One region of the Lentibacillus sp. L22 genome, then DNA from elsewhere that is predicted to be linked to it. Evidence: riboswitches for the same ligand, from Rfam matches in the RefSeq annotation. Region 1 holds a riboswitch; the other holds the start of a gene.

The links. A riboswitch is a leader RNA that binds a small molecule or an ion and turns the genes downstream of it on or off. The one in region 1 is predicted to bind preQ1.
Region 2: linked by a shared signal. The riboswitch ahead of queF (preQ(1) synthase) and the one ahead of ABRT01_RS13080 (QueT transporter family protein) in region 1 are both predicted to bind preQ1.

Annotation. Positions count from the first base shown of each region.
Region 1 covers NZ_JBFNXI010000032.1:7,334-11,772, forward strand. The annotation lists gene ABRT01_RS13065 (DUF3891 family protein) at 1-430, shown strand, start outside; gene ABRT01_RS13070 (TerC family protein) at 696-1,448, shown strand; gene ABRT01_RS13075 (lysophospholipid acyltransferase family protein) at 1,660-2,256, opposite strand; PreQ1 riboswitch class I at 2,375-2,419, shown strand; gene ABRT01_RS13080 (QueT transporter family protein) at 2,426-2,917, shown strand; gene ABRT01_RS13085 (S66 peptidase family protein) at 3,001-3,924, opposite strand; gene ABRT01_RS13090 (DUF4097 family beta strand repeat-containing protein) at 4,360-4,439, opposite strand, start outside.
Region 2 covers NZ_JBFNXI010000048.1:761-5,199, forward strand. The annotation lists gene ABRT01_RS15440 (carbohydrate ABC transporter permease) at 1-340, shown strand, start outside; gene ABRT01_RS15445 (carbohydrate ABC transporter permease) at 409-1,161, shown strand; gene ABRT01_RS15450 (SDR family oxidoreductase) at 1,320-2,111, opposite strand; PreQ1 riboswitch class I at 2,270-2,315, shown strand; gene queF (preQ(1) synthase) at 2,389-2,886, shown strand; gene ABRT01_RS15460 (M24 family metallopeptidase) at 3,475-4,439, shown strand, end outside.

The DNA.
Region 1 (4,439 bases):
TCATGAATCACCAGAAGCGCAACAATTTGTACAGCAGGAAAAAGATCGGCAACAACGAATCATGGAATCGTTTGCAGCGTTCGACCAGGATAACTATGATTATCATTACGCTCTGCTTCAGTTTTTCGACAACGTCTCCCTATATATTTGTTTAAATGACCCAGGTGTAGCCAAACAGGATGAACATCGATTTTTCAAAAGCGGAATACCTGTTTCTGATGCCTTTACCTTTTTTAAGCAAGATAAAGCATGGATCGAATGGCGAAATGATCAAACCATCCAAATGGAATGTTTCCCTTTTGATGGGCAGGTTGATCTTACGTTAAAACAAAAAGTAATTACCAAAGAGACTATTGCCAAGAAAGGTTTATTGAACAGCTATCAGGATGCACCATACGAGCGGCAAGAGATCCATCTGATTGGAAGGTAATGCGTTTTTGTTGTTTTTTACTACACTAATTTTGGTAAAATATTGACAAATAACGAACATTATGATTAAATAAAGATAGATTTCAAAGGGGAGTAGCTTTCTCAGTAAAGTCGTCATTACAGAGTATAACTCTCGGCTTTTCTGGCAACCTCCAGCGTTGTTGGCGAGACCTTTGCCTATGTGGGTAAAGGTCTCGCCTTGTTAAAATAGAGGCCTTGCCACATAGTGGTGAAGCCTCTATTTTATTTTTGAAAGGAGTATTCATTTGGACACATTGTGGCTTGAATATGGTTGGACATTACTTATTTTAATCGGCCTGGAAGGGATATTATCAGCTGACAACGCCCTTGTGCTGGCGGTAATAGCAAAACATCTGCCAGACAATCAAAAAGATAGAGCAATTAACTATGGCATTATAGGTGCCTTTATTTTTCGCTTTTCCGCTTTGTTCGTCATCTCATTTCTAGTAAATGTTTGGCAAGTCCAAGCATTGGGAGCCATATACTTGATTTATCTTGGAATTAATAATGTCATTAGCAACTATTCTGGGTCAACCAAAAAAAAGAAGGCTTCTTTCGTAAATGGTTTTTGGTCCACTGTAGGTAAAATCGGTATTGCGGATCTCGCCTTTGCGATTGATTCCATACTTGCTGCAGTTGCATTGGCAATGACACTGCCGGACACCCCGTTACCGCAATTTGGCGGCATGGATGGCGGAAAATTTGCCATCGTAATTATTGCCGGAATTGCAGGTTTAGTATTAATCAAATTTGCTGCAAATTGGTTTGTAACCTTGCTAGACAAGCGGCCTGGCCTGGAAACAGCGGCATATCTGATTGTTGGCTGGGTCGGAGTTAAACTAGCGATTATTACACTGGCACATCCCGGTGTCAATATAATACCTGAAGATTTTCCCCATAGCATAGAATGGAAAATTATCTTCTGGGGATTTCTGATTGCCATTGCGGTATTTGGCTGGATATGGTCAGGACGCAAAGCGGATAGTAAACGTATTTAACATGCGGTGATGGGCCAGTATATTTGGAGAGGGGCTGTTGAATCGATCTGATTGCGCAGTTTATCAACCAGACTGCACGATTTATCGACCAAGTTAGCAAGGTAATCAACCGGATTGTGTAGTTTATCAACCAAACTACATGAACTATCGACCTGGCAACTAAAAATATCAACCTCACTTTGCCGGTAGCGTATCAACCTGGCAGTGGGGTTTATTGTTTTGCAAGTAGTTCTTTCCGCAAACTGCTAAATTCCTCATTCAGTTCCTTCAACATTAGTTCCAGCGCTTCCTTTTTTGGTAACTCCTTGGATAATACAATAGGATCACCAAAAATAAGTTGAGGTTTCTTCCGTTTAAACAAATCTTTGAAGTTGTTGGGGCCAACATAAGCAGCAGGTACAATTGGAGCCTTGGCGTAACTTGCGATAGTGACCGCTCCCCTTTTTAAAGGTACCTCTTCACTCGTTCTCATACCGCTTGGAAATATGCCAACCACTTTCCCATCTGCAATCAGTCTGCGTGGAATTTTAATCGAACTTGGACCTGGATTTTCCCGATCAACCGGAAAGGCATTTAAACTCCGCATTAGTCGGCGGATCAGACCTTGTTCAAACAGCTCTTTTTTTGCCATGTAATGGATCTTCGTTGGCAAAACGGCCAGACCAAGCCAGAGTATATCCACCCAGCCAGTATGCGTGCATGCAATAATATAACCTTCTTTTTGAGGCAATTTCTCTTTATGATAGACTTTCACCCTGCCAAACAGGCTTAAAATGATGTTTAGGACTGAAGCAGCAAAATGATACATACTGTTCCCCTCTCTTATATTCCTTAGTCTTTTTATTTTATCATATAGTGTTAATACCTGGTACTAAATTTGATTTTTCCTCTAAAAGACTTATAATGTAATAGTTTGAGGATTTACTAAACACGTGGTTCGCGACCATCCCACGTTAAAAAACTAAGGAGTGAAACAAATGAATATCAAAACCCTTGTTGTGAATGCGGTGATTGCGGCGCTGTATGTTGCCGTTTCATTGGTATTATTAATTTTCCCACCGCTTGCCTATTCGAATATCCAATTTCGAATCCCGGAAATCTTTAATCATCTGGTGGTTTTCAACAAAAAATATTTTGCCGGGATTGTAGTAGGCGTTTTTTTAACCAATATCTTCTCTGTAACCGGAACGATGGATTTATTGTTTGGGGTAGGGCATTCCGCATTGTCGTTGGGGATCACAATTTTGCTCGGGAGGTACATTAAAAATCAGGTTACACTCATGGTGATGAACACACTTGTCTTCACCTTCAACATGTTCATCATTGCTTTTGAATTGTACTTGGTGTTGCACCTTCCATTCCTGTTATCCTGGTTAACAACAGCTGCCGGCGAATTAGTCATCATGGCAATCGGCATCCCAATTATGTATGCATTAAATAAAAAAGTACACTTTAGTAACCTAATATAATCGGGACAGAGGGACAGGCACCTTGTTCCACCATTTTTTTACATGGAAATATGTGGTGGGACAGAAGAACCGTCCCTCTGACCCTAACTGACTGTCGGTTCTATCACTGTCAATGTATTATTTTCTGTATCCAGATTAACAGTCGCTCCAATTGGTATGGCTGCTTTATAGGTCCCATGTGCAGTTGCGACATTGGTCATCAGCGGCTTTCCCATTGGGACAAGAAATGCATTAATTAAATCTTCATACGTTGTTCCATACGCAATCGGACAATCGGTGCATTCCCCCATGACAATCCCAATACAATCATCAAATTTTCCAGCTAATTTAAGGTGATTCATATACCGGTAAACTGTATTTATCGGCGCATGGGTTTCTTCCAATAATAGAATTTTCCCCTTTGTATCAATTTCAAAAGGGGTGCCAAGTGTACCGGTAAATGAGGTCAGATTTCCGCCAACAATCGGGCCGGTGACATTTCCTCCAACCCTGCTAATTTGTGGCATGAACGACGGATTTTGAATTTGCCGTTGCATGGTGCGTACCGATGTCGCAGCGAAAAATTGATCGTAATTGTAGCCTGGTGTACTAGTAGTGAAGTCAAGCAGCAAAAGGCTTTGGAATGTAACTAAGTTTGCATACTGGGCCAAAACATTTAAGAGTACCGTAATATCACTATAACCGGTGAGGATTTTCGGATGACTTTGAATGAAATCAAAATCAAGATGTGGGAGGATGCCTGCAACGCCAACGCCGCCTCGTGTAGGCAAAATCAATTTGACCTGATCATTGGCAAACATGCGCATCAAATCAGATGCACGCTCTTCATCAGTACCGGCGAGGAAGCCATCTTGGGCGTAGGTATGGTCACCTAACACCACTTGGAAGCCAAGACTTCTTACTGTTTCTATACGATTGTTAATCTCGTTGTCAGGAAGCGGACTACCCAATGTGACAATGCCAATCGTATCTCCTGGTTGCAATATAGGCGGTTTGATCGTCGCCACAAAGACACCTCCCTACAGATAAAGTGAAACTCCAATCAGTGGGGGTTTACTTTATCCACCACTGATTGTTAGTCCCGTTCTACTGTCGCTAATATCCTCGCTTGGACGCAGATAAAGCGACACTACGAACCCAATTGGTGGCAATAACCTCTGCTAATGCATCGGTAAGTTGCCATTGTATCTCACTAATCAGGAATTTACCCCCAACTTTTCCTGCTTGGATTACCCTTAAGTCTTGAAGTAGGGGATTACTGCCAGTTAATGCGTAACAAAATTATCGGTCAATTGTACCATATTCACTGACGGTCGATTGTGTGAATGGCAGAAACCTTTCCGTTTTTGTCATGGTATGATGAAAATTTGGAATCTCTTTTTAGACTGGTAAAAATAAAAACGGGAATGAACCTTTACCAAAAGGCCCTCCCGTTTTTATTGTTATTTATTGCCCTTCGTTACGGTAATCCCACCATTATCCGTCTTTAACTCCACGACATGATCTCCATTTCCAATCACCG
Region 2 (4,439 bases), on a different contig from region 1:
ACTCCGGGGCATTTCGGATGAACTTCGGGAAGCGGCACGCATAGACGGAGCGAGTGAATTTCAGGTATATCGAAAAGTTGTATTGCCTATGCTTATGCCAATTACAGTGAGTGTCATTATTATTATGGCCCATATCTCCTTAAAAATATTTGATCTGATCTATGCGATGACCGGATCTGGAGCCAATTTTGTAACGGATGTTCCTGGTGTCTATATGTTTGAGACAACGTTTAGAGGAAATTATTATGCAAATGGAGCAGCAATTGCCATTATCATGTTGCTGTTGGTCGCGATATTTATTGTTCCATATTTATGGAACAGTCGAAAGGGGGATCAATAATGGCAGCATCCTATATTGGTAAATTCATAAAATACTTGATCCTCATCATTTTGGCTATATTATTTTTGATGCCAATCTACGTGATCATTGTCACGAGTTTAAAGCCATTGGATGAAGTATCACTTGAGCAAATGTGGGCATTACCAACAACGATTGATTTCAGCTCATATGCCCAAGCTTTTACAAACTTGGCACCGAACTTTTGGAACAGTGTTTACTTGGTAATCCCTGCGACTTTATTGTCCGCGTTATTCGGTGCCATGAACGGTTATGTGTTATCCAAGTGGAAATTTAAAGGGTCGAATACGATATTTACGATTATTCTCTTTGGCATGTTTATACCGTATCAAAGTATTTTGATTCCATTGATCCAATTTTTACGGTCAATTGATTTGTATAATACAATTTCGGGATTGGTACTAGTTCATGTTGTCTATGGTCTGCCAATAACTACGTTGATGTTTCGCAATTTTTATGCCAGTATCCCGGACACGATGATCGAAGCTGCAAAAATCGATGGTGCTAGTTTTTTGGGGATTTTCCGGCATATTATGATTCCCCTGTCGATCACGGGGTTTGTTGTTGTAGCGATTTGGCAGTTTACAAATATTTGGAATGAATTTTTGTTTGCTGTAACCATTACAACGTCAGATAAACAACCAATTATGGTCGCTCTGCAAAACTTATCCGGCAGTCAGATTGTTCAATGGAATGTGCAAATGGCTGGGGCATTACTAGCTGCATTGCCAACATTGCTTGTCTATATCTTTTTAGGTAAGTATTTTGTCAGAGGCTTGTTGGCAGGATCGGTGAAAGGATAGCTTACTTTCTGGGATTCTCTATGACGAGTAATAAGACTCTTACCCAAAAATTGTCTGGGTGGGAGATGAGAAGTAGGTGGTATGAAAGTGAGGTTTGGATTGATTTATAGTTGGAAAAGCGCTGCAAACTCAAAGATTCCGCAGCGCTTTTGTTCTATCTACAATGCCTTGACCAGTCCACCATCAACGACAAGTGTTTGCCCGGTTACATACGTATTTGCCTGGGAACATAGGAAGACAACCATCTTGGCAAACTCATCTGGTTCACCGTAACGTTGCATGGGAATCGATTGTTCTGATTTTTTTCTTTGCTCATCTGGGTCCATGTTTTGCTTTTTCGCAGTGATTTGATCGAGACTAGTCACCCGGTCAGTCGCAATCCTGCCTGGCCCAATCGTATTGATTAAAATATTGTCCGCTGCAAGTTCCTGTGACAAGCTTTTGGCAAGACCAACAATCCCCGCCCGAAACGTATTGGACAAAATCAGATTGTCCAATGTCTGTTTAATGGATGAGGACGTGATATTAACAATGTGCCCGCTTTGTTGCTTTTTCATATATGGCAGTGCTTCACGGATCGCCCGGACAAAACTTAACAGGTTTAATTCAAATGCGTTTTGCCAGGCGTCGTCATCAAAATCATCAAATAAACCAGCAGGAGGACCGCCCGCATTATTGACAAGGATATCAATCGTTCCATGTTTCGCAGCTGCTTTCGCGATTAATTGTTTGATGGAATCAGGGTTGGTAATGTCACAAACTTGATAGTGAACATGCGCATTCCCTGTTTCTTTTTGGATCTCATTTTTTGTTTTCTCCAGTTCACTTTCATTCCGGCTGGCGATGAAAACATGTGTCCCTTCCTCCGCAAATAGGTGTGCAGCTGCTTTGCCCAAACCTTTACTAGATGCCAATACAACAACCGACTTGCCTTCAAGACCTAAATTCATGGAATGACCTCCAATCAAATTTTTACTTGTGTTTTTATTATGAAATGAGGTGGGACGAAATTCAAATGTTAAGCTGGATAACCTCTAAATTAACGTTGACATCCTCAAGCCTTCCAGATATAATTACCAGCAGAAACAATGGGTGAATACCTAACTATACTGGAGAGGTTCTTAGTTCAACCCTCTATAAAAAACTAAGGACAAAACATGTCATGATCCAAAAACCATGTGCCTTAGGGGACCATGGTTTTTTTAATGGAGTAAAGGAGGATTTAACGTGGCAGGACGCGATGATAATGACTTGACTGATCTTACTTTGTTAGGCAGTCAAGGAACAACATATGCCTTTGATTACACACCGGCAGTATTGGAGACATTTGATAACAAGCATCCGAATAGGGATTATTTTGTGAAATTTAACTGCCCTGAGTTTACAACGCTTTGTCCGAAAACTGGACAGCCGGATTTTGGAACCGTTTATATCAGCTATATTCCAGATCAAAAGATGGTAGAAAGCAAATCACTAAAGCTGTATCTATTCAGTTTTCGTAATCATGGGGATTTTCATGAAGACAGTATGAATATCATTATGAATGACCTGATTGATCTAATGGATCCGCGTTACATTGAGGTGTGGGGAAAGTTTACACCTAGAGGCGGTATTTCAATTGATCCATATTGTAACTATGGCAAACCAGGTACCAAATTTGCGCAAATGGCTGACCATCGGTTGATGAATCATGATTTGAATCCAGAGAAAATAGACAATCGTTAATTTGTATCAATTACTCTGGAAATCCCGCAAATCACTGCTACATATCAGTATTTGCGGTGATGTCATCCGTACTGATTTAGTCGTATGAATGGCTGATTATTGGTGCCTGGGTCATCCTTGGAGTCATACGCTATAACGTGACTATTGCGAACAACGACAAAAAGTATTCCAATAAACACATGGAGAAGGAATTGAATCGCGTTGCATGACAGATTTTGAGCGAATCGCGGTGAATCGTTGGTTCGCTTTTACATAACTAGAATTACAAAATAATGATTCGCAATAGTTATTGCATTCAAAAAAGTGTTGATTTATAATATAGTTAAAACCACATTGACAGGTTCCAAAATGATTTTTTTTGCATTTTATATAGTAAGCACCTTTATTGCTAAATTCCTTTTAGTGCGTGTGTACAAAGCCCGTTTTATCTTGTGGACAAATAACAGGATAGGAATAAAAATGCAGAAGATGATTTCCGTAAACACCGAAACCTAAATGAAACCCGGAAATGAGCTAAGAAATGTAAGCGGTTCATTCGCTATCCTGTTGTTCAGCAAGTTATATTTGCTTGAGAGGATGGGATGAGGGATGTTAACATTTTCGGTTTCGGAGTTTAAGGAACGATTAGTGAAAACAAAACAGCGGATGACAAATGCCGGGGTTGATATTTTGCTGGTGACCGATCCAGCAAACATGAATTATTTAACAGGGTATGATGCCTGGTCATTTTATGTTCATCAGGTGCTTATTATCCTGATCGATGAAGAACAGCCGATTTGGGTGGGGCGTAGTCAAGATGCAAGTGCGGCCAGACACACTACTTGGCTGGATGATGATCATATTATTCCATATGGCGATCATTATGTGCAGTCAACCCAGAGGCATCCAATGGACTTTGTTTGTGATTTGTTAAAAATGCGAAAACGAGATAAGCAAACGATTGCCGTTGAATGTGATGCGTATTATTTTACGGCTAAATGCTATTTGCAACTTGTGAAAGGTTTGCCAAATGCGACATTTAAAGATGGTACCAATATGGTTAACTGGGTTCGGATTGTCAAGTCGGATCAAGAAATCGCTTATATGAAACGAGCCGGCAAAATCGCGGAAAAGGCGATGCAGACCGCGTTTGACATGATGGATGAAGGGGTAAGAGAATGTGATGTTGTTGCAGGCATTGCTCATGCTCAAATAAGCGGCCTGGAGGATTTTGGTGGTGATTACCCAGCAATTGTTCCATTATTGCCAACAGGTGAAAAAACCTCAGCATGTCATTTAACGTGGACCGAGGATCGTTTTAAACAGGGGGATCCAGCGATTATTGAATTGGCAGGTTGTTATAAACGTTACCATTCACCATTGGCCCGAACGATTGTAATTGGTGTGCCGACTGAACGAATGCAGTATGTCGCGGACTGTGTCGTAGAAGGGTTAAATGCAGCACTGGATGCAGTCAAACCTGGTATAACCTGCGAGGAACTTGAAATGGTTTGGCGTAGAGTTATTGAGAAAAATGGTATTAAAAAAGAATCACGGATGGGCTATTCGATGGG